Regions from separate parts of the Cytobacillus sp. FSL W7-1323 genome, predicted to be linked through region 1. Evidence: predicted binding sites of a transcription regulator. Region 1 holds the regulator's gene; each other region holds the start of a gene.
The links. Region 1 encodes LexA, which represses DNA repair genes until DNA is damaged. Its sites were predicted from a motif close to CGAACATATGTTCG; they were not measured.
Positions count from the first base shown of each region.

Region 1 (5,526 bases):
ATCGTCACAAAGATTGTTGCAACAAGAAAGATCGTGTAAGGATTACTACGATCTGTTGTGATGATATCATTGCAGTTGAAACTCGATAGTAAGAGTCCTTTTTATGAGTCTAAAAGAAGTTCTTGCAAGGGGTATAACTGCTTCGTATCATCATTCAACTAATTAATAGAAACTAAAAAGGGTCTCAGATAAAAGCAGCCATAATGGCTGCTTTTATATATTTGCTAGGATAGGTTTGAAAAACAAAAAAGGTCCACAGAGAAAAATAAAATGGTCTTTCAACAGGGGGATATAGCCCGTACAACTCTAAGACCATCCACATATAGTATTAACATAATCATAGAAAGGAGGAAGAAAAATGGGATGTAATAATAATTTCTATGGAAGAGGCTCAAGATATTCAGACTCATATGGATATGACAACAACAATCACGGTTGTGGTAATTACAGTAAAAACGACAATAAGGATTGTGGCTGTGATGAGTTCTTTAAGAATATCTCCCGTGGTGAGGATGTGAGAGTATTTCTTAAAGGCGGCGACCATGTGACAGGAGAATTCGTTGATGTTCGCGGTAATTTAGTTTTCTTAGCAAAAGCTAACTGTGATCGTCACGATGATCGTCACGATGATTGTTGCGACAAGAAAAATCGTGTAAGAATCACTACGATCTGTTGCGATAATATCGTTGCAGTTGAAACACGATAGTTAGGAGTTTCTTTATTGTGTCTTAGCGGATGCAAGGGCTATAACTGTTTAGTATTAACATTCAACTTGGTATCTATTTAATAGATACCAAAAATCGAGTTCAAAGCAGCCATAAAGGCTGCTTCTTTATTTTAGTTAGATAGGTTTGACAAACAAAAAGAAGGTCCACAGAGAAAATAAAATGGTCTTTTAATAGGATGATATAGCCCGTACACCTCCTTTATTATCCACATATAGTATTAACATAATCATAGAAAGGAGGAAGAAAAATGGGATGTAATAATAATTTCTATGGAAGAGGCTCAAGATATTCAGACTCATATGACAATAACAATCACGGTTGTGGTAATTACAGTAAAAACGACAATAAGGATTGTGGCTGTGATGAGTTCTTTAAGAATATCTCCCGTGGTGAGGATGTAAGAGTATTTCTTAAAGGTGGCGACCATGTGACAGGAGAATTCGTTGATGTTCGCGGTAATTTAGTTTTCTTAGCAAAAGCTAACTGTGATCGTCACGATGATCGTCACGATGATTGTTGCGACAAGAAAAATCGTGTAAGAATCACTACGATCTGTTGCGATAATATCGTTGCAGTTGAAACACGATAGTTAGGAGTTTCTTTATTGTGTCTAAACAGATATGTATGCAAGGAGTATAACTGTTGAGTATTAACATTCAACTTGGTATCTCTTTATTAGATACTAAAAAGAGTCCAACCAAAGCAGCCATAACGGCTGCTTCTTTATTTTAGTTAGGATAGGATAGCAAATTAAAAGATAGAAACAAAGAGAAAATAAATGGTCTTTTAACAGGGGGATATAGCCCGTACACCTCCAATACCCTCGACATATAGTATTAACATAATGATAGAAAGGAGGAAGAGATATGGGATATAATAATTGTTTTTTTGGAAGAAGACCAAGATATTCAGACTCATATGGATATGACAACAACAATCACGGTTGTGGTAATTACAGCAAAGACGACAATAAGGATTGTGGCTGCGATGAGTTCTTTAAGAACGTTTCCCGTGGTGAGGATGTGAGAGTGTTTCTTAAAGGTGGCGGCCATGTGTTCGGGGAGTTTATCGATATTCGCGGTAATTTAGTCTTCCTAGCTAAAGCAGACTGTGATCGTCACGATGATCGTCACGATCATTGTTGTTGTGACAAGAAAGCTCGTGTAAGAATTACTACGATCTGTTGTGATGATATTGTTGCAGTTGAAGTATAAGGAACTTAGGAACCCCGTAAGTTGAGAGTGCTTTTACTGTGTTTTAATGGAAGCTTATATATGGGAAAATAACTATTGCTAAAACTAAAAGGCATCTTCAAATACCGTTTTAACGGCTGCTTCAGACTGTAGATAAACTCCTTAAATGAGTTTGTCTACAGATTTATTTATTAATAATAGGAAGAAAAATTATAAGTAATGATGCGGATAGTCGAAATCAATGAGAAATAGTTACTTTAAGCGATTTAGTACTTGTGGGTTATTGGGTATGTAAAATCAAGGGGGGCAATTGATTCATTTATGAACTGAATTTAAGGTGTATGTATGATGAAGTAGGTCGTTCAAGTTACCAATCAATTGAATAATTGGCATTTAATCATCCTAGCTATTTGTTTTCATGAAAAATGCTTTAATATTTATTTACCCATAAAACATCATGTCAAGTAGTAGGTATCAAATTTAAAAACATTAGCTCGTATTGAATGGATGAACAGTACTTCAGGAGAGTGGTTCTATGGGCTGTGTAAGACATACATATTACAATTTAAGAAGCAACACAAAACGTTAAACGAAAATGTGTTATGTCCCTTCCATAAAGGTGAAATAGAACTGTTTAAGCGGGTATTTCTAGCGCTAGAATAGTAGGTAAAAAGCGAAGTTGTCTAAATAAAATTTGTTCTTGTTATATACAACAAAAAACCGTTCATAAGAACGGAATAAAATTTTATTCTTGATCTTTTACTTTTAGGGTATCTAATAATTTTAAGATACCCTCACCTCCCATACCAGATACGAGAGAGATGATGAAAACAGCAGTGGGGGAATCCGGTGTTGTTGTCACAATGACAAATACGGCCGCCAGTCCTCCTAGTAAGATGTCTTCTAAGAACCCTAAATAAATGAATTTTTTCGTCATCCGTGGCTTGACTAGTTTGCCTAATCTCTGCAAATGTCCTGCAACACCGACAATTCCACCAATCAACGCAGCGAAGAGAATGTTCATTAACATTTTTCCTTCACACTCCTAAAGCCGAGATTTTTTTGCGACCTTAGGTTGATTCTTGGTGTAAATTTCATTATAATATATTTTTGTCTCGATGTAATGATTCTATTTTACTGAATTTTTCAAATTTTATAATTGTATGAGTAACATATAAAGATAATTGCAAACTATTAAAAAGGAGTGTCAATAATGACACTCTTTTTTAATGTATTTGACGATAAACACCAATAACTTTGCCTAAAATAGATACATTGTGCAAGATAATCGGCTCCATAGTAGGGTTTTCTGGTTGCAAGCGGATAAAGTTCTTCTCTTTAAAGAATCGCTTAACGGTGGCCTCATCATCTTCTGTCATAGCAACCACGATTTCTCCATTATTTGCTGTTTGTTGCTGCTTGACTATGACATAATCACCATCTAATATGCCAGCTTCAATCATACTTTCTCCCATAATTTCAAGCATGAAGATATTTTCATCACTCGGAGCCATTCTTTCAGGTAAAGGGAAATATTCCTCAACATTCTCAATCGCAGTAATGGGGTGACCAGCAGTAACCTTACCGATAATAGGTACGTTCACCGTTTGCACTTTAGGTATTGGGTTGCTCTCTTCTAGATTTAATACCTCAATGGCACGGGGTTTTGTCGGATCTCGACGAATAAGACCTTTACTCTCTAGTCTGGCTAGATGGCCATGTACGGTTGAACTTGAAGCAAGTCCAACAGCTTCACCTATTTCCCTAACGGAAGGTGGATAACCTTTTTGTTTTACTTCATCTTTTATAAAATTCAATATATCTTGCTGCCTCTTAGATAATTTCACGCTATCACGCACCTTCGTCAATTTCATTAAGATTATTATACCATCAGTAGTAAATAGATACAAACATAAGTTCGAATTTTCTTATTGACAGAAACAAATGTTCGCATTATACTAAAATTATTAAATCGAACATATATTCTATTCAGGGGTGGCAATTAATGATAAAACAATTGTGGAATTCTTATAGTTATGCTATTATTCTTATCGCTTTTAGTTTCGGTATGGTTTTCTTATTATTTTTGAACACTGGTAATGCAAATCAGGAGGAATATGTAAAAGTTGAAGTAAAACAAGGAGATTCTTTATGGAAAATAGCGGAGGAGTTTAAAGATGCCCATAATATGTCTTCTAAAGACTTTGTTGCTTGGGTAGAAGAATTTAATCATATACATTTAGGTAAAATACATCCTGGTGATACGGTATATCTTCCCATTACAAATGGTGAAATAATATCTGAAACAAATTTAGCTAGTGTGATATTAGAAGACTAAAGGAATGAAAGAGAATGAATGTAATTATATATTGCAGGGTGAGTACGACGAAGGATACCCAGGAAACGTCTCTTGCTAGACAAGAAGAAGAACTTTTACATTTAGCGAGAATGAAGGATATGAATGTAGTTGAAGTCATACGTGAGAAAGCAAGTGGCTATGATTTAGAAAGAATTGGTGTGTTGCAATTATTGGAGTTACTTAAACAAAATCAAGCAGAGGCTGTTCTTATTCAAGATGAAACCAGGATTGGAAGAGGAAATGCTAAAATTGCCATCTTACATTGTATACTTAAAGAAAATGGGAAGATTTATACAATTGCCCATAATGGAGAATTGCAACTTTCAGATTCTGATTCTATGGTATTACAAATTGTTAGCATGGTTGAAGAGTATCAAAGAAAACTACATAATGTAAAAATAAAAAGAGGGATGCAAAAAGCTGTTCAAAAAGGCTTTCGACCTGAAAAAAATTTAAAAAACCAAGGAAATATAAACGGAAGAGAACGAATAGAGGTACCAATAGAAGAAATAGTAAAATTGAGACAAAATAACCTTACTTTTGCAGAAATTGCTGCAACGTTAAGAGGCTTTGGTTATAAAATATCTAAAGCGACAGTAAACCGTAGGTATAATGAATATATAGATGATATAGAGCAGATGGATAATGAATCATCATGATATAGGCATAATATGTTAAGTCGATTGATTAGTTGTAATTTAACTTAAAAACTAAGAAATATTAGTACTGATACCAAGCAAGATAAAGGCATACTAAAAGATCCTACAATCGTTCGTGGGTTCAGACAAGTGAACTGTGAATGGTTATTTGTTTCCGAGGATTCATCCGTGTTTTTTCATTTAACGTTAGTTGTTAGTGAAAGTATTATTCCCTTATTCCCCTTATTTACATACATACATACATACGCTCCCTATATTAATAGTCTCACATTTTTAAGTTGAGAACACTGCTACATTGCCATACCTAATAATAAAGCAATACGATACCAACTTATTGGCGTCTGAAATGAAAATCAAAAGATGATTGTAAAACTGCTTTCTTGTAAAATGCAGTCATATTTAGTAATATGGCTATTAAGTATCTTCTCCATATGGAATGAAGAACTTTTTGGATGGGAAGGAGTGTAGCACAATGATTTCAAAAGAAAAATTAGCGAGAATTAATTCGCTTGCTAAGAAAGCGAAAACAGAAGGTTTATCAGAACCAGAAGCAAAGGAACAATCTAAATTAAGAAAAGAATATTTAG
Region 1 covers NZ_CP151998.1:2,048,300-2,053,825, forward strand. Annotated here, with positions in the region: gene MKX67_RS10595 (hypothetical protein) at 1-89, shown strand, start outside; gene MKX67_RS10600 (hypothetical protein) at 359-706, shown strand; gene MKX67_RS10605 (hypothetical protein) at 1,156-1,317, shown strand; gene MKX67_RS10610 (hypothetical protein) at 1,757-1,942, shown strand; gene MKX67_RS10615 (DUF4257 domain-containing protein) at 2,667-2,951, opposite strand; gene lexA (transcriptional repressor LexA) at 3,148-3,768, opposite strand; gene MKX67_RS10625 (LysM peptidoglycan-binding domain-containing protein) at 3,927-4,259, shown strand; gene MKX67_RS10630 (recombinase family protein) at 4,274-4,939, shown strand; gene MKX67_RS10635 (DUF896 domain-containing protein) at 5,412-5,526, shown strand, end outside.

Region 2 (5,526 bases), 960 kb from region 1:
TCATGGGGAAGTCTTCACAAATGTAAATGAAATCATTCCTCAACGAAAAAAAGCACAGCATGAACGTGCGATGAAGGTCAAGAAATGGCTCATGGAAGAATCAATGACGGTCTTTGATATATGTAAACGCCTTTTTCCGAAAGCTTACAAAATGCAATTACCTCTTACGGTATCTGAAACAATCGGTCAGCTCGACTATTTGCTTGCGATGGGGGAAGTAAATGAGTATAAGAAGGACGGTGTGTCTTTCTATAGTAGCCAAATGAGGTGATAAAATGGTAAAAGATTTACATGGAAAGAACATTATTATTACAGGTGCATCAGGTGGGATAGGTGAAAAGATGGCAAGGCTTTGTGCGGAAAGAGGAGCCAATCTTGCTTTAGTGGCTAGAAGGACAGATAAGTTAGCTGCAATGAAAGAAGAGCTTGAGCAACGCTATTCTATTGATATTTATACATTTTCTTTAGATGTCTCTAATATGGAAAAGGTAGAGGAAGTTTTCCCATTGATTCTCGAACGGTTTAAGGTAATCGACGTCCTTGTGAATAATGCGGGATACGGCATTTTCACTTATGCTCATGATGCAGATATGAAAGAAGTAAAAAGCATGTTCGATGTGAATGTACTGGGTTTAATTGCTTGCACTCAGCAAGTATTGCCAAAAATGTTAGCGACCAAAAGCGGGCATATTATCAATATCGCTTCACAAGCTGGAAAAATTGCCACGCCGAAATCAAGTACCTATTCTGCAACCAAACATGCAGTATTAGGTTATTCTAATAGCCTAAGGATGGAAGTTGCTTCTCAAGGTGTGTATATTACAACAGTGAACCCAGGCCCAATTGAGACGAATTTTTTTGATATTGCCGATAAAGAAGGCACATATGTGAAAAATGTTCAGCGATATATGTTAAAGCCGGAGTATGTTGCGCGAAAAGTTGTTGATGTGATGTTGACGCCAACAAGAGAGGTCAATCTCCCAAGGTGGATGAATTTAGGAAGTAAAGTATTTGCCATTGCTCCCAGATTATTTGAATGGGCTGGACGCGGTGTGTTTAATAAAAAATAATGTTTCAAGTTGAATGGTTTGCATCGGGCTGTTTTTATCTATATGGTGAAATCGTGAAGATATTTATAGAGAAAAGGTGATAGATATGAAAGCAAAATTTGAACCATTATTTGAATCCTATACATTTCCTAACGGTGTGACAGTTAAAAATCGACTTGCACTCGCACCGATGACACATTATTCTTCTAATGAAGATGGCTCTATTTCGGAAGAAGAATTAGTCTTTATTAAGGCCCGTGCAAAGGATTTAGGTACAGTTATTACTGCTTGCGCCAATGTAACACCAAATGGTAAAGCTTTTCCTGGTCAACCGGCTATTTACGATGACCAATTTATTCCTGGTTTAAAAAAACTAGCCGAGACGGTTCAACAAGAAGGGGCAAAAGCGGTGATACAAATTCATCACGGCGGCATTTCATGTCCCTCTGAACTTGTTCCCGATGGTGATGTTGTATCTGCATCAAATATCGATCGTGATAACCAAAAGGCTCGTGCCCTATCGACAGGGGAAATTGAAGAAATCATCGAAGCTTTTGGAGAAGCAACGAGAAGAGCAATTGAAGCAGGTTTTGATGGAGTAGAAATTCATGGTGCAAACGGGTATTTAGTACAGCAGTTTTATTCCCCTTATACGAATAACCGTACGGATGAATGGGGTGGATCCGTAGAAAATCGGATGAAGTTTCCATTGGCTGTTGCGGAAGCTTGCCAAAAAGCGATTGATAAGCATGCAAAGAGACCATTTATTTTCGGTTATCGCTTCTCACCTGAAGAGCCGTCGACACCTGGTTTAACAATGACTGAAACCTTTCAACTAGTGGATGCCTTATCAAATCTTCCATTCGATTATTTGCACATTTCCCTTATGCATGCACTATCTACTCCTCACCGCGGGGCGGATACAGAGCGCACAAGAATTGAGCTGGTGAATGAAGTAATTAACGGACGCGTTCCGTTGATGGCCGTTGGAAAAGTGAATTCACCTGATGATGCATTAGCTGTTAGAGAACGAAATATCCCGCTTATTGCTATAGGTAGAGAATTGCTCATTTCACCAAGATGGGCTGCATATATTCAGGAAGATCGTCTTGAGAAAATAGAATATGCCCTGAATTTAAAAGAAAGAGATAAATATGACATTCCGAACGGATTATGGGAAGTGATCCTAGCTGCAGAAGGTTGGGTCCCATTTACTCGCTAGGAATCTTTAGAAAACAGGAACATGAACAATTTGTTCATGTTTTTTTTGTGTCTTATTTTGGTTACAAAAGAGATTTGCTCGTACAAACCGCCAAAGAAGCGGAGCAACACTGATTTTTTCGACTATCCATTAAACATTCCCGTTAAATAACAGGCATGTCAAATAAAGGAGGAAAAGCTGGGACTTTTTTTGATTATAGATTTAGGTAAAATATCATAATATGTCGAATATTTATACATAGAATAATGGAAGGAGCAGCCTTCTGCTGTACAAGAGTTTGTTTTACCCATAGTCCATCTCATCTAATGATAGAGCTATTCTTATTTAATCCCAGCTTTTGTCTAGGCAGTCGAATATAAGAAATTCGTCGTAAAATTTCCATTGAAAGAGAACGTATATTCGGTTAATATTATGGGTATAAATAAACGGAACATAAGTTCTTATTTTATAGTGAGAAGAGGCAATCTAATGGTTGATTATAGTGTAATGCCAAAACAACAAATTTTATGTATAGATATGAAGAGCTTCTATGCCAGTTGTTCAGCTGTTATACGGGGATTAGATCCAATGGAATGCTATCTTGTAGTGGCGGGAAATCATGATCGTAAAGGTAGTGTCATTCTTGCTGCTTCACCGAGAATGAAGAAAGAATTTGGCATAAAAACAGGGTCGCGGCTATTTGAAGTACCCAATGACCCGCGCATTATTATTGAAGAGCCAAAGATGGCTACGTATTTACGTGTCTCTATGGAAATTACACGTGTATTTCATCGCTATGTACCAAAAGAGGCTGTGCACACTTATAGTGTCGATGAAAGTTTTATTCGTATTGACGGAACAGAACATATATGGGGTGACGCCTATACGATTGCCCAAAAGATAAAAGATGATATCGAAAGGGAATTTCAACTACCTTCATCTGTTGGAATTGGTCCTAATATGTTAATGGCAAAGCTTTGTCTTGATTTAGAAGCAAAGAAGGCTGGTATTGCTGAGTGGACTTATGAGCAGATAGAAGAAAAGCTTTGGCCGATTTCTCCATTAAGTCAAATGTGGGGTATAGGCAGTAGAATGGAGAAAAATTTGAACAGTATGGGCATTTTCACGGTTGGTCAGCTTGCCCATTTTAATCTAACTACACTAGAAAAAAAGTTTGGTATTATGGGCAATCAGCTATATTATCACGCATGGGGAATAGATTTGTCAGAAATCGGTGCTCCGATTTTACAAGGTCAAATTAGCTTTGGGAAAAGTCAAATCTTGCTTCGAGATTATACTGATAGAGAAGAAATCAAGCATGTTGTTTTAGAGATGTGTGAGGAGGTTGCAAGAAGGGCGCGCACACATCGTAAGGCTGGAAGAACCGTTCATTTTGGGCTTGGATATAGCAAGGATGAGTTTGGTGGTGGATTTTATCGTTCTCGGACAATGGAGGAGCCGACAAATGTAACAATGACCATTTATCATGTTTGTTTAGCTTTATTAGATGAACATTATAACGGCAAAACGGTTCGGAAGATTACTATTTCTCTTGGACAAATAACCGATGATCACGAGTATCAGCTTAGTTTATTTGATCAAAACGGCTTTAACAAGCGCAAGCTCGGCTATACCGTCGATCGCATTCGTGCCCGCTTCGGATCTGCTTCCTTATTGCGAGCGGTTTCTTATACCGATGCAGGTACAGCGAGACATAGAGCAACACTTGTCGGTGGCCATAAAAAATAGTAATGAGAAAGAAGGAATAAGTGATGCTTCGTGATCGTGGGAATAAGAAATGGGTTTCAATGATGCTACCGGAACATGTCAAGCTTTTAAGAGAGTATGATGAAAGTCACCATAAACAAACTAAACCTCAGTTAGATGAACAACAATATGAACAGTTCGATGAGGTGATTAGCGAGGCCATGGCGTTTCATACTTTGTTAACATTTACCTTGTTCCGTCGAGGAGAACAAGTGACTATTTCCGGTCGCATTCATTATGTAGATACATTCAAACAATCGCTTCGAGTAGTAAAGGAGGATGACAGTATTGATATCATTTTCCTACCAGAAATCATTCATATAGAAGAAAGTTAAGTTAACTATACCCCGTATCAATCGCCAACACTCTGATCGTCAAAATAAGTAAGAGCGATGTGTTTGAAAAAACGCACCGTAAATTGATGGAGATCAGTCGCAGCCTGAGAGAAATAACGTCCTTTATGCCAGGCGAGTCCAATATTACGTCGACAACGAGGAGCAGTGATCGGGAGTTGCACTGTTTTCGGTAAATTCTCTTGCAATAATGATAACTGTGGTGTAAAAGAAATCCCTAAACCGAGCTCAATCAATCGTAAAATAGCCCCTGCTTCTTCAAGTTCAAGCGGAGTATGGGGAGTGAAGCCTGCTTCAGAGCAAAACTGATCCGTTAAATCTCTAAAATCATAGCCCATCGGACGATTAATAAATACCTCGTTACATACTTCATTTAAATGAACCGAAGATCGGTGGGCAAGGTGGTGATCAGGTGGAACAGATAAAAAGATTTCCTCATCAAGGAGGGTCATCCACTCAATTTCTGTCCCTTCGATAGGCCTCATAGAAATACAAAAATCAATATCTCCATCCTCTAATTGCTTTTTCATCGCTGCTGCTGTGCCGGTGTATTGTTTAATATGAACATTAGGATGCTCCTTCATAAACTCTCCAATAAAGAAGGGTAAGATATGTGGCAGGGCAATGGAAACCGAAGTGATACGATGTTGTGTCGTTACCATTTCTTCTATTTCACGCTCGCCTTCCTCCAATTCAAAAAACACACGATTGATTCTATTTAAATAAGAGCGACCAAAATCATTTAAGCGAATGGTTCGTCCTTGACGATCGAAAAGAGATGCCCCCAAATCATGTTCAAGTCTTGCAATCATTTTACTCAATGCTGGTTGAGATACATGTAATTCATTCGCTGCTTTTGTGATGCTTTCTAAATGAGCTACTTTTTGAAAATAGCGTAACTGTAAAAGCTCCAAAACTATCCACCTCTTTCATAACTTCAAAGTTATAAATTATAGATAAATATGTATTATACGTTATTAAAAGACTATTTTACAATAGTAAACGTAGGACAAAGGAATAGGCAATCACTTATCCTAATTTAATTTACTTTCAAAGGGGAGACAGTTATGAGATTACAAAATAAAGTAGCTATTATTACAGGGGCAGCATCTGGTATGGGCAAGGCTGAAGCCCTTCGTTTTGCTAGTGAAGGAGC
Region 2 covers NZ_CP151998.1:3,006,557-3,012,082, reverse strand. Annotated here, with positions in the region: gene MKX67_RS15225 (MBL fold metallo-hydrolase) at 1-271, shown strand, start outside; gene MKX67_RS15220 (SDR family oxidoreductase) at 276-1,070, shown strand; gene MKX67_RS15215 (NADH-dependent flavin oxidoreductase) at 1,156-2,271, shown strand; gene MKX67_RS15210 (UV damage repair protein UvrX) at 2,740-3,999, shown strand; gene MKX67_RS15205 (YolD-like family protein) at 4,023-4,352, shown strand; gene MKX67_RS15200 (LysR family transcriptional regulator) at 4,370-5,284, opposite strand; gene MKX67_RS15195 (glucose 1-dehydrogenase) at 5,438-5,526, shown strand, end outside.
Region 2: a site for LexA is predicted at 2,660-2,673, ahead of MKX67_RS15210 (UV damage repair protein UvrX). Genes of this name have one in related genera too.

Region 3 (5,526 bases), 1.9 Mb from region 1:
CCAAAAGCTGCGGGTAGTATTGTGAGCTATTCGGTTCCCAAGGTGCAATCGCATGCTGCTTCAATGTGAGATCTTTATTAGGGATGACTAAATCCGGATCTACTTCTAACTTTACACCTAAGCCATCACAATCGGGACAGGCACCGAAAGGACTATTAAAAGAGAACATTCTTGGTTCAAGTTCTCCAATTGAAAAACCACAAATAGGACATGCATGATTTTCACTGAATAATAATTCCTCTTCTCCAATCACATCAACTATGACTTTTCCTTCTCCCATTTTCAGTGCTGTTTCGAGCGAGTCAGCTAATCTGGCCTCCACGCCTTCCTTCACAACAATTCTGTCAATAACCACTTCAATAGAATGTTTTTTATTTTTCTCAAGCTCGATTTCTTCTCCTAAATCGAGCATATCACCATCAACCCGAACACGAACAAACCCTTGTTTCTTTACCTCTTCTAATACCTTTACATGTGTTCCTTTTCTACCAGAAACAACAGGTCCCAGTACTTGCAATCTTGTTCTTTCCGGATATTCCATAATACGATCTACCATTTGTTCAACAGTTTGAGAAGAAATTTCTATATTATGATTAGGGCAGGTTGGGTGTCCTACTCTCGCAAATAATAGACGCAAATAATCATAGATTTCTGTTACAGTTCCTACCGTTGAACGAGGGTTTTTACTAGTTGTTTTCTGGTCTATAGAAATCGCAGGAGATAAACCTTCAATCGTATCCACATCCGGCTTATCCATTTGTCCTAAGAACTGTCTTGCATAGGCAGAGAGGGATTCAACATAACGGCGCTGTCCTTCTGCATAAATCGTATCAAACGCTAAGGACGATTTTCCCGATCCTGATAATCCCGTTAAGACAACAAGCTTATCCCTTGGGATTGTTACATCGACATTTTTTAAATTATGTGCCCTTGCACCTTTAACAATCAATTTCTCCATTGCCATTTCCGTTCATCATCCTTCCGCCTTCAGTTCAAGAATAAGATCACGAAGCTCTGCCGCTCGTTCGAAATTTAAATCCTTTGCTGCAGTCTTCATCTCTTTCTCCATATCTGCTATTAATTTTTGACGTTCTTTTTTATTTAATTGACTTAATTTATCAGCACTATTATACTCCTCTGGCGTTTCCGCTGCTTGTGTCGCTCTAATCACATCACGAATTTCTTTTTGTATCGTCTGTGGCGTGATACCGTGTTCTGTGTTGTAATCTTCTTGAATGCTACGGCGGCGTTTTGTTTCACTTATAGCTTTTGTCATGGAGTCTGTCATTCGGTCAGCATACATTATAACTTGACCATTTGCATTACGAGCAGCACGCCCAATCGTTTGGATAAGTGAACGTTCTGAACGTAAAAATCCTTCTTTGTCGGCATCAAGAATCGCTACGAGTGAAACTTCTGGAATATCAAGCCCTTCTCGCAACAAATTAATACCTATTAACACATCATAGGTACCCATACGAAGCTCCCTAATAATCTCGATTCTCTCAAGGGTTTTCACTTCGGAATGTAGGTATTGAACCTTCATACCAATTTCCTTTAAATAATCCGTTAAATCCTCAGACATTTTTTTCGTTAAAGTGGTAATGAGTACACGTTCATTTTTCTCAATTCTATCATTAATTTCACCAATTAAATCATCAATCTGTCCCTCTATCGGTCGGACATCAATAATAGGATCTAACAATCCAGTAGGTCTAATGATTTGTTCAATCATTTCAGGTGTTTGTTCTAATTCATACGGACCAGGAGTCGCAGAAACATAAACAATCTGGCTAATATGATCTTCAAACTCAGAAAAAGTAAGAGGACGGTTATCCATTGCAGAAGGAAGACGAAAACCATGTTCTACTAATACATTCTTACGGGCTTGGTCACCATTATACATCCCTCTTATTTGCGGCAATGTCACATGAGATTCATCAATAACAAGTAAGAAGTCCTTTGGGAAGTAATCAAGTAAAGTATAAGGAGTCGAACCAGCTGGACGAAGAGTTAAATGACGGGAGTAGTTTTCAATCCCTGAACAAAAACCCATCTCTCTCATCATTTCTAGATCATATCGCGTTCTTTGTTCTAGGCGTTGTGCCTGTAATAAATGGCCTTCTTCATGTAAGGTAGCCAGCCTTTCTTCTAATTCTTTTTCAATATTTTCGATGGCTACACGCATTTTCTCTTCTCTGGTAACGAAGTGAGATGCCGGGAAAATGGCTACATGATCACGATCACCTAAAATTTCACCGGTCAAAGCATCGACTTCACGAATCCGATCTATTTCATCTCCAAAAAACTCCACACGTAAACAATGCTCGTCTCTCGAAGCAGGGAATATCTCTACGACATCACCGCGTACACGAAATGTCCCACGTATAAAGTTCATATCATTGCGCTCATATTGTATGTCGACTAGCTTCCTTAATAATTGATTTCGCTCTATTTCCATTCCCGTCCTTAAACTTAAGACAAGCTCTCTATATTCCTCAGGAGATCCCAAACCATAGATGCAAGAAACACTGGCGATGATGATAACATCATTTCTTTCAAATAATGAGGAGGTAGCTGAATGGCGGAGCTTATCTATTTCATCATTAATACTCGCATCTTTCTCAATAAATGTGTCAGTGGATGGTACATATGCTTCTGGTTGATAGTAGTCATAGTAACTAACAAAATACTCTACCGCATTATTGGGAAAGAACTCTTTAAATTCACTATATAATTGACCTGCTAACGTCTTATTATGAGCAATTACTAACGTTGGTTTATTCACTTCTTTAATGACGTTAGAAACAGTGAACGTTTTCCCGGTTCCAGTTGCACCTAGTAATGTCTGATGCTTTTTCCCCTCTTGAATCCCATTTACAAGCTCTTTAATAGCTGCAGGTTGATCACCTTGTGGGGAATATTTTGAAACTAACTCAAATGTTTGATCCAAATCAGAAACCTCCTCTATGTAAAAAGTAAAGCGTGTCTAATCATTATTACATTCCGATTTTCTATATCCTCATTCTACCACAAATCCTCTTATCTAAACCACAAAAAAGCGAACAAATATTCGATATCCATTCGACAAAGAGATGAAAAGAAGGTTAGGATTAAAATAAACGGGTATGAAGGTACAAATTAACTTTTCATTTATTTTGAAACTTTATTCTATATAAAATCGTCTTTTGTTATATGGCGAAATAGACGAGGTGATTTTTTGTTTGGTTTTATTTTTGCATTTGCGTGGCTAGCCGTTTTTATTTATGCCCTAAAAACCATTAAAGATTATATAAACAGTAATGACGAGGAAAAAGCATATGAAAAAGACTTCGTCATTAAAATTGTTGGTGCTGTATGCCTTTCGGGGCTTTTTGTTATAGCAGAAATACTTCGTGTCACAAACTTGGGCTTCGTTGATATGAAATGGCTCTTTCTCATTACATTTCTACTGCTTTTCGTTGTCAGTTACGTCTTTTTCACCTACAGGATACTCTTCTCTAAAAACACCTTTGACCGTAAAAAAGGAGATTATACTTTTAGTTATAAATATCGAAAATGGCTTATCCCTGTCTTTCTTCTATTCCCAATAGGTGTATTTAGTATTTGGATTTGGGTTAGCTAAATGAAATTTCCTTCTACATAAATGAGTTATAGAATTAGTCCATAGTTGGGGGCATCTAGTAAATTTGAATAGATAAACAGGTTTAATTGAACACATACAATGATTGAATCAAGGAGTTATACAAGTCAATTACACCTACCCACTAAAACCCTTCTTATTAATCAACAACACGCACGTCAGCTCATATTTCTCATTCTAATTAGTTAACCTTTCTTTTTATTAAAAACTTTAAAAACTAAACGCTTTTCCCTAAGAAAAGTAGAACCCCATCTCACTTTGATGGGGTTCTACTCATTTATATATCTGCTGGATGCGGACCTTTTTCAGCTTCCATCTCTTTTGCCATTTTCCTTGCTTTTATAAATTGAACACCGCTTAATACAATGGTTTTCCCAACGGCGTATGTTGGTACAGCAAGTAACATGCCTAATATACCAGCTAAGTTTCCTGCTACCAATAAGATAATAATGATTGTTGCTGGATGGGTATTTAATGTTTTCCCTAAAATTAATGGTGAAATTAAATTACCTTCTAATTGTTGTGCGGCGACGATGACTATTATTGCTAAAATCGCCATCGTAGGTGATTCAAATAGCCCAACTATAACCGCCGGTGCACCACCAATAAATGGTCCAACATAAGGAATAATATTCGTTACTGAAATAATTAATGCCAAAACAATTGCGTATGGTAGGTCAATAATTAAGAAACCGATAAAAGACGCTGTCCCGACGAATAATGCGACCGTAATCTGACCTTGAATATAGGAAGAAAGAGTTTTACCTGTTTCTTTTAATGTATCAATTGCTTCAGCACGATAACTTTTGGGAACAAACTTCCCTAGTGCAGGTGGGAACTTCTCCCCGTCTTTTAACATAAAGAATAAAAGGAATGGTACAGTAATAATCGTAATGGCTATATTTGCAACTAATCCAACTAAATCGCTGAGACCATTCGTAATCCTTTGTGGAAGTTGATTAGCATAATCAACTAAATAACCCATTATTTCTTCTTGTGTTACATAATCTTGATTCATTAACCAGCGATAACCCTCAGATTGCGAGAAGTTGTTAAAGAACTGTTCTGTTTGTTTAACATAGGTAGGTAGTTCATTTAATAACCCTGCCAATTGGGCTGAAATTTTTGGTACAAAAATACTAACGACAAGCACCAGCAATCCAGCAACAATTGCAAATAGTAATATGATCGATAATATCTTAGGAATTTTTGCTTTTTCAATTAAATGCACAAATGGATTTAAAATGAAGAATAAGAACCCCGAGATAATAATAGGGAAGAACAACGTGGAAAAAAAGATTCCAATCGGTTCAAATAAAAAAGAAATTTTTGAAGCTACAAAAATGACGGATACAATAATTAGAATTTGAAGAGACCAGTACTGGAATTTCTTCTTGTTCACATTCTCACCTTTTCCCAAAAAATAAATTTTTCTCTATAGACTACATTTTCATTCGTAGTTCCCTTTTTCCAAAAAAGTAAAACCACTAGGATTTATTTGTATGTATTATTGTAATGCATTCCACCACAAAATGTCGCCTCATAAGGATATTTTCCGTGAATTTTTTTCGACAAATATTTCCTTTTGGTTATTTTAACCAACAGATATTTATATAATCAGCCATGTGTTAAGGAAATCCTTTTATCCATTCACACAACGACATGGCAACTAGATAGAAAATTTCACTTATATCCCCAAGTTAAAAAAAGGTATCTTAGGAGTCTCCCTAAAATACCTTTTTAAAGCATGATTATTCTTGGCCTTTTTGAATCCATTCAGCAACAGTTGCCGTACGTTTGGCTTGATGTTTAACTGCTGCTTCATTATCTTCAACGATTTTACCATCTTGTCCTTGAGTTGAACTTGCGCCGTAAGGATTTCC
Region 3 covers NZ_CP151998.1:3,959,964-3,965,489, forward strand. Annotated here, with positions in the region: gene uvrA (excinuclease ABC subunit UvrA) at 1-964, opposite strand, end outside; gene uvrB (excinuclease ABC subunit UvrB) at 974-2,953, opposite strand; gene MKX67_RS20180 (hypothetical protein) at 3,221-3,625, shown strand; gene MKX67_RS20185 (AI-2E family transporter) at 3,921-5,045, opposite strand; gene wrbA (NAD(P)H:quinone oxidoreductase) at 5,395-5,526, opposite strand, start outside.
Region 3: a site for LexA is predicted at 3,063-3,076, ahead of uvrB (excinuclease ABC subunit UvrB). Genes of this name have one in related genera too.

Region 4 (5,526 bases), 710 kb from region 1:
AACCAATTGGCTCGTTCCATAAATTGAAAGAACGCATTCTGTTCTGTCTCACTTAATATCTTTGATAATAAATCCCCCTTTAAATCTGTCATATTCCAACCCGCATTTCTGGAGACGAAATGGGCTAGCAAAGCCCAATGCACTTGGGGGTATTTCAAATAAAACGCGAGATAAGCATTTGTTCTTGTCACATTATTGAGATTACAAGCTGTTGTTTGTTGGTTTATCTTTTCTAGAATCTGTTGTTCGTCAAGATTAAGTTCATTTATTGTGTTCTGCTTGTTTTTCTTTAGTAAGGTCACTAATTCTTTTTTTAGCTTTCTCCTAGTAATAGAAGATTTTAAGCTTTTTCTTCGCCATTTATGAATTAAAAATATGGAAAACACCACCATTATGAATGATAATTTTGTCCAATGAATACTCATGTATTAATATTGCTTACATTGTTAGGAAAAGTAACGAAAAGGGTGAATATCATGAAGGTCTCAAATGGAATCAATCATTTAATTACTACTTTAAGAGCTGACCAAACAACTTCGGGTACTTGGGAATATCCTTTTGAATCTAGTATATCCACTGATACGTATATGATTATTTTATTAAGAAGTTTGGAAATTGATGATGAAGAGATGATAAAACAATTGGTTAAAAGGATACTAAGTAAACAAGAGGAAAACGGAGCATGGAAACATTATTACGATGAAAGAGGAGGCAGTCTTTCCTTAACTGTCGAGGCATATCATGCATTGTTGTATTCTGGTTATATCGATAAAAAAGATGATCGAATGAAAAAAGCAAAACGATTCATTTTACAACAAGGGGGCATAGAGGAAACCCATTTCCTAACCAAGCTGATTCTTACCATCACAGGACAGTATGAATGGCCAAAGTTCTTTCCCCTACCAATTGAACTAATGCTCATCCAACCTATCATGCCAATTAATTTCTATAGCATCTCCGTATACGGCAGAGCAAATATAGTTCCCATTATGATTATCGCAGAAAAGAGGTTTCGTTTTCGAACAGCCAGCAGTCCAGATTTATCAGATCTGTTCACTTCGAGAGAGGAAGCAAATTTTAGTTGGTCCCGTTCCTCTGAATGGCGAACCATACACAAAACAATCAAATCAAGTATTAAGAAAATTATAGGCCTACCACAAGAGTTACACCAACTGAGTATGAGCCGTGCAAAACAATATATGATGAATCACCTAGAACCTGACGGGACCTTATTTGGCTATATTAGCTCGACATTTTTAATGGTGTTTGCATTACTTTCATTAGGACATAAAAAAGATGATCCGTTAATTGAGAATGCGGTAAAAGGATTATACGGATTCAAGACAAAAGTAAAGGGTCATACACATATCCAATTCACTACTGCTTCTGTTTGGAATACAAGCTTGCTCAGTTATTCTTTACAAAAAGCTGGATTAACACCAAATGATCCAATGATAAAGAAAGCAACTAATTATTTACTTAGTAGACAACAATATAAATTTGGAGATTGGATCATTCATAATCCCAAGACAAAACCAGGAGCTTGGGGATTTTCTAACATTAACACTTTTCAGCCAGATACTGATGATACCTCAGCCACTCTTCGTGCAATTACAAACTCTGCAAAAATCGATGATAACATAAAAGAGGCTTGGAATTTAGGCGTGAATTGGCTCGTTTCCATGCAAAATGATGATGGCGGTTGGCCAGCTTTTGAAAAGAATACCAATAATAAGTTACTAGCTTTAGTACCAATCCAAGATAGTGAATTTATTCTCACCGATCCAAGCAGTGCCGATTTAACAGGAAGAGCCATGGAGTTTTTAGGCAATTACACACAAATGCCACACCAACATTCTCATTTCGACAAAAGTATTGAATGGCTTAAAACACACCAAGAAAAGAACGGTTCATGGTATGGCAGATGGGGCATTTGCTATATATACGGGACTTGGGCAGCTCTTACGGGATTATCAGCAATTGCATATGATAATAAAAGTCAAATGATCAAGAAGGCTACAAGCTGGCTACGATCCATTCAAAATGCTGATGGAGGTTATGGGGAATCCGCTTTAAGTGATAAACAAAAAAAATATATTCCATTAGGTGATAGTACGCTCACACATACTGCATGGGCCATAGATGCATTAATTTCGGTAAGTCAGAAGCCAGATGAGACAATTAAAAGAGGCATAAAATACCTCCTCACATCTTTGGACAATGACGATTGGAGCGAAGACTACCCAGCAGGGCAAGGCCTCGCTGGTGCGATTTATTTTCATTATCACAGTTACCGTTACATTTTCCCTCTTTTAGCCTTATCACATTATCGTGAGAAATATGGAGAGGAATGAGGAAATCAAAACAAAAAAAGCCTTAGCAATTCTAATGAATATTGTTAAGGCTTATCTACACAATAATTCCTATCCAATCAACTTCCCTGCTACATACGAACTAATTCTTTCATACTTTTTAACGATGGTGGTCGTAAATCATCAGGAATTGCTGCTTCATATTTCTTTCCAGCAGTCTCTTTAACAAACTCTTCTCTTGCCACATCGATTAAATTTGTATCCGTCAATAAATCAAATAAAGTTAATGCCATTGATTTTGCTGCTAAATGCATCCCCTTCAGTCCAATGGAGGACCCATAAGAAGCTGTAGCTTGCCAAGAATGGGGTTGAACACCAACTGGTGCACAAGTTGTCATGATTTGACCTACAGGTGTAATCCAACTTACATCACCAACATCTGTTGATCCCCCTATACATTGCCCTTTCAAATGTTTGAAATGATTTTTATCCGTTGGTAATAGATCTTCTAGTTCAATACCGAACTGCTTCTTGGACATTTCAACAACTTCGTTATCGACTGTTGCTACCAACTTTTCTGCAAAATTTAATTCATCTTGATTAAATGAAAAGGCTGTTTTCGTAAACTTTGTTGTTTTTGCTTATGATTATTTTTGATTAACAGGAACAATTGTTCTATAATAGAAATAAGTGAATATTGAGGTGTAGAATATGAGACCAAATCTAACAAAAGATATTAGTGTAGATAGTTTTAAAGATTTCTATTGGTTAAAGGAAGAATTACAATCTTTTTGCAGAGAAAATGGAATAAGTGCTTCTGGTTCAAAAATAGAGATTTCCGATAGAATTGAAACATTTCTTCGAACAGGAGAGATAAAAAAGCCAATTAGAAAATCAAAGGTGAATAGTAAGTCAGAACCACAGGTCGATTTAAGTCTTGATACAGTCATTTCGAAAAACCATCGTTGTAGTCAAAATGTAAGAGCCTTTTTCAAGACAGTTATCCCTAATTTTCATTTTTCTACCTATATCCAAAACTATTTTAAAACTAACATTGGAAAAACGTATCGAGATGTTGTAGATGCTTGGTATAAAGAAGAAGAACGAAAGAAAAACCCATTGTACAAGAAAAAAATCGCTCCTCAATTTGAATACAATCAATTTATTCGTGATTTTTTTGCCGACTCTAATAATCAAGGAAAAAGTCGTGAGGAAGCGATTGAAGCGTGGAACAACATCAAAAAACTCCCTGGAAGCAATAAATATACGTCTAATAATTAGTTAAGCACATCTCAACATTTCTATTGTGGTGTGACTTGATTTTCGACAGGCAGAAACAAGCATTTGTTTGACTCGTTCATCAAATGCTATTTGTTTGCCTATTTCAAGCCAACGAAACCAGTTGAGGTAATTATCTAAGTATTTGGTTGCCACCCCTTGAAAACGTTCCATCCAACCTTTCAAACGATTATGAGAGTTATTGACGTGTTGAATATGGTATATGCCTTTTTTCACCCGTTGTTTTTGGCTTTCATTAACTGTTTCGTGTTGTAATCCTTTTAGTTTGGCGAATTTCTTGTAGTTAGTTGCTGTATCTGTACATAACAAAGCAGACGGGTGAATATACTCACCTATCACAGTATCAATTTCTTCTGCCTTTACACGACCTGTTCCTGCTTTCCGAGCAATCATATTACCATTTCGGTCTTGTGCCACGACAACTGCTATTTTAAGATTAGAAATCCCTCTTTTCTTGTCCTTTTCTCCACGTTTCTTGGCTTTTCTATGGGTAATTTCACGACCCTTCATAGACTCTCGAAAGAAGGTCTCGTCACTTTCAACGATACCTTGCAGTTGATTAAAACCAAGACTTCCTAATGCGTTCAGGATTTTATGTCTCCAATAGAATGCAGTTGATATATGAATTTTTAAGCGTTCAGCGATTTTCGGTAGGGTGTAACCTTCGACCATTAGTTCAATGTATTTTATCCACTTTTCAGGGTAGCGAGAGCCTGAAAATGGTGTATTCGTCATATCGTTGAAGGACTTTCCGCAATCATTACACAGATAGCGTTGTCTTGAACGATATTTACCGTTTCTTTTTACAGATGTACTTCCACAATGAACGCACCCTAAACCAGAAGCAAATCGGGCTTCACGAATGCTTTTGAGTAGTTTATTAATCTTATCTGGTTCGTCTGGAAATAAATCCTGTTTCATAGCATTAAATAAAGCCATTTGCTCTGATTTGGTTAGTTCGCTGAACTCTTCATATACATCTTTCCACATACTTGAACGCCTCCTTAAACCCCATTTATCAACCCTTTATAAGTATGGTCAAGAAAGCAACAATCTATACGAAAACAGCCAATGAAAAAGACACACCTTCCATATTTTTTAACATTACCTTATTAAGTGTGTCATTAGGCAAGACATTGTACGCATATGCCTTCACTTGATGCTCAACTTTTGTTTCAGTCATTAGTGCTGCACCTTGTGCAATTTTCTCTAATCGGTTGAACATACTATCTACTTGTTCTTTCGTAGTTGCACGCAAATAATACCATACACTTGCTTGATCAGGTACGATATTAGGTGCAAGGCCGCCATTAGTAATGACATAATGTATCCTTGAGCCATCTAATACATGCTCTCTCATATAATTTGCTCCAACATTCATTAATTCCACGGCATCTAATGCACTTCTCCCTGCATGCGGAGCTCCAGCAGCATGAGCAGTTATTCCCTTAAATTGATATTCTACCGAAACCATTGCTTGCATTGACATATTGACAACAAAATTCGCTACACCTGGATGCCAAGTTAATGCACAGTCTAAATCATTAAATACTCCTTGTCTTGCCATAAATGTTTTCCCAGAAAGAACTTCTTCTGCAGGACATCCATAATAACGAATCGTTCCATTTATTTCACTCGTTTTCATTGCTTCGCTCATCGCGATAACAGCTTCCACACCAGCGGTTCCTAACAAATTATGTCCACATCCATGTCCAGGTCCACCACTAATAATCTCTTCCCTGTTTGTAGATACCGCTTGTGAAAGTCCTGGTAAGGCATCAAATTCTCCTAATATTCCAATAACAGGCTTCCCGCTTCCATATTCGGCAACGAATGCTGTTTGTGCTCCTCCTACGTTTTCTTGAATGTCAAACCCTGCTTCTTGTAAGACTTGTTTTTGTAAATTCGATGCGTA
Region 4 covers NZ_CP151998.1:1,339,760-1,345,285, reverse strand. Annotated here, with positions in the region: gene MKX67_RS06965 (DUF2515 family protein) at 1-302, opposite strand, end outside; gene shc (squalene--hopene cyclase) at 477-2,354, shown strand; gene MKX67_RS06955 (hypothetical protein) at 2,444-2,851, opposite strand; gene MKX67_RS06950 (DUF6434 domain-containing protein) at 3,024-3,593, shown strand; gene MKX67_RS06945 (IS1595 family transposase) at 3,594-4,601, opposite strand; gene MKX67_RS06940 (amidohydrolase) at 4,666-5,526, opposite strand, start outside.
Region 4: a site for LexA is predicted at 2,976-2,989, ahead of MKX67_RS06950 (DUF6434 domain-containing protein). Genes of this name have one in related genera too.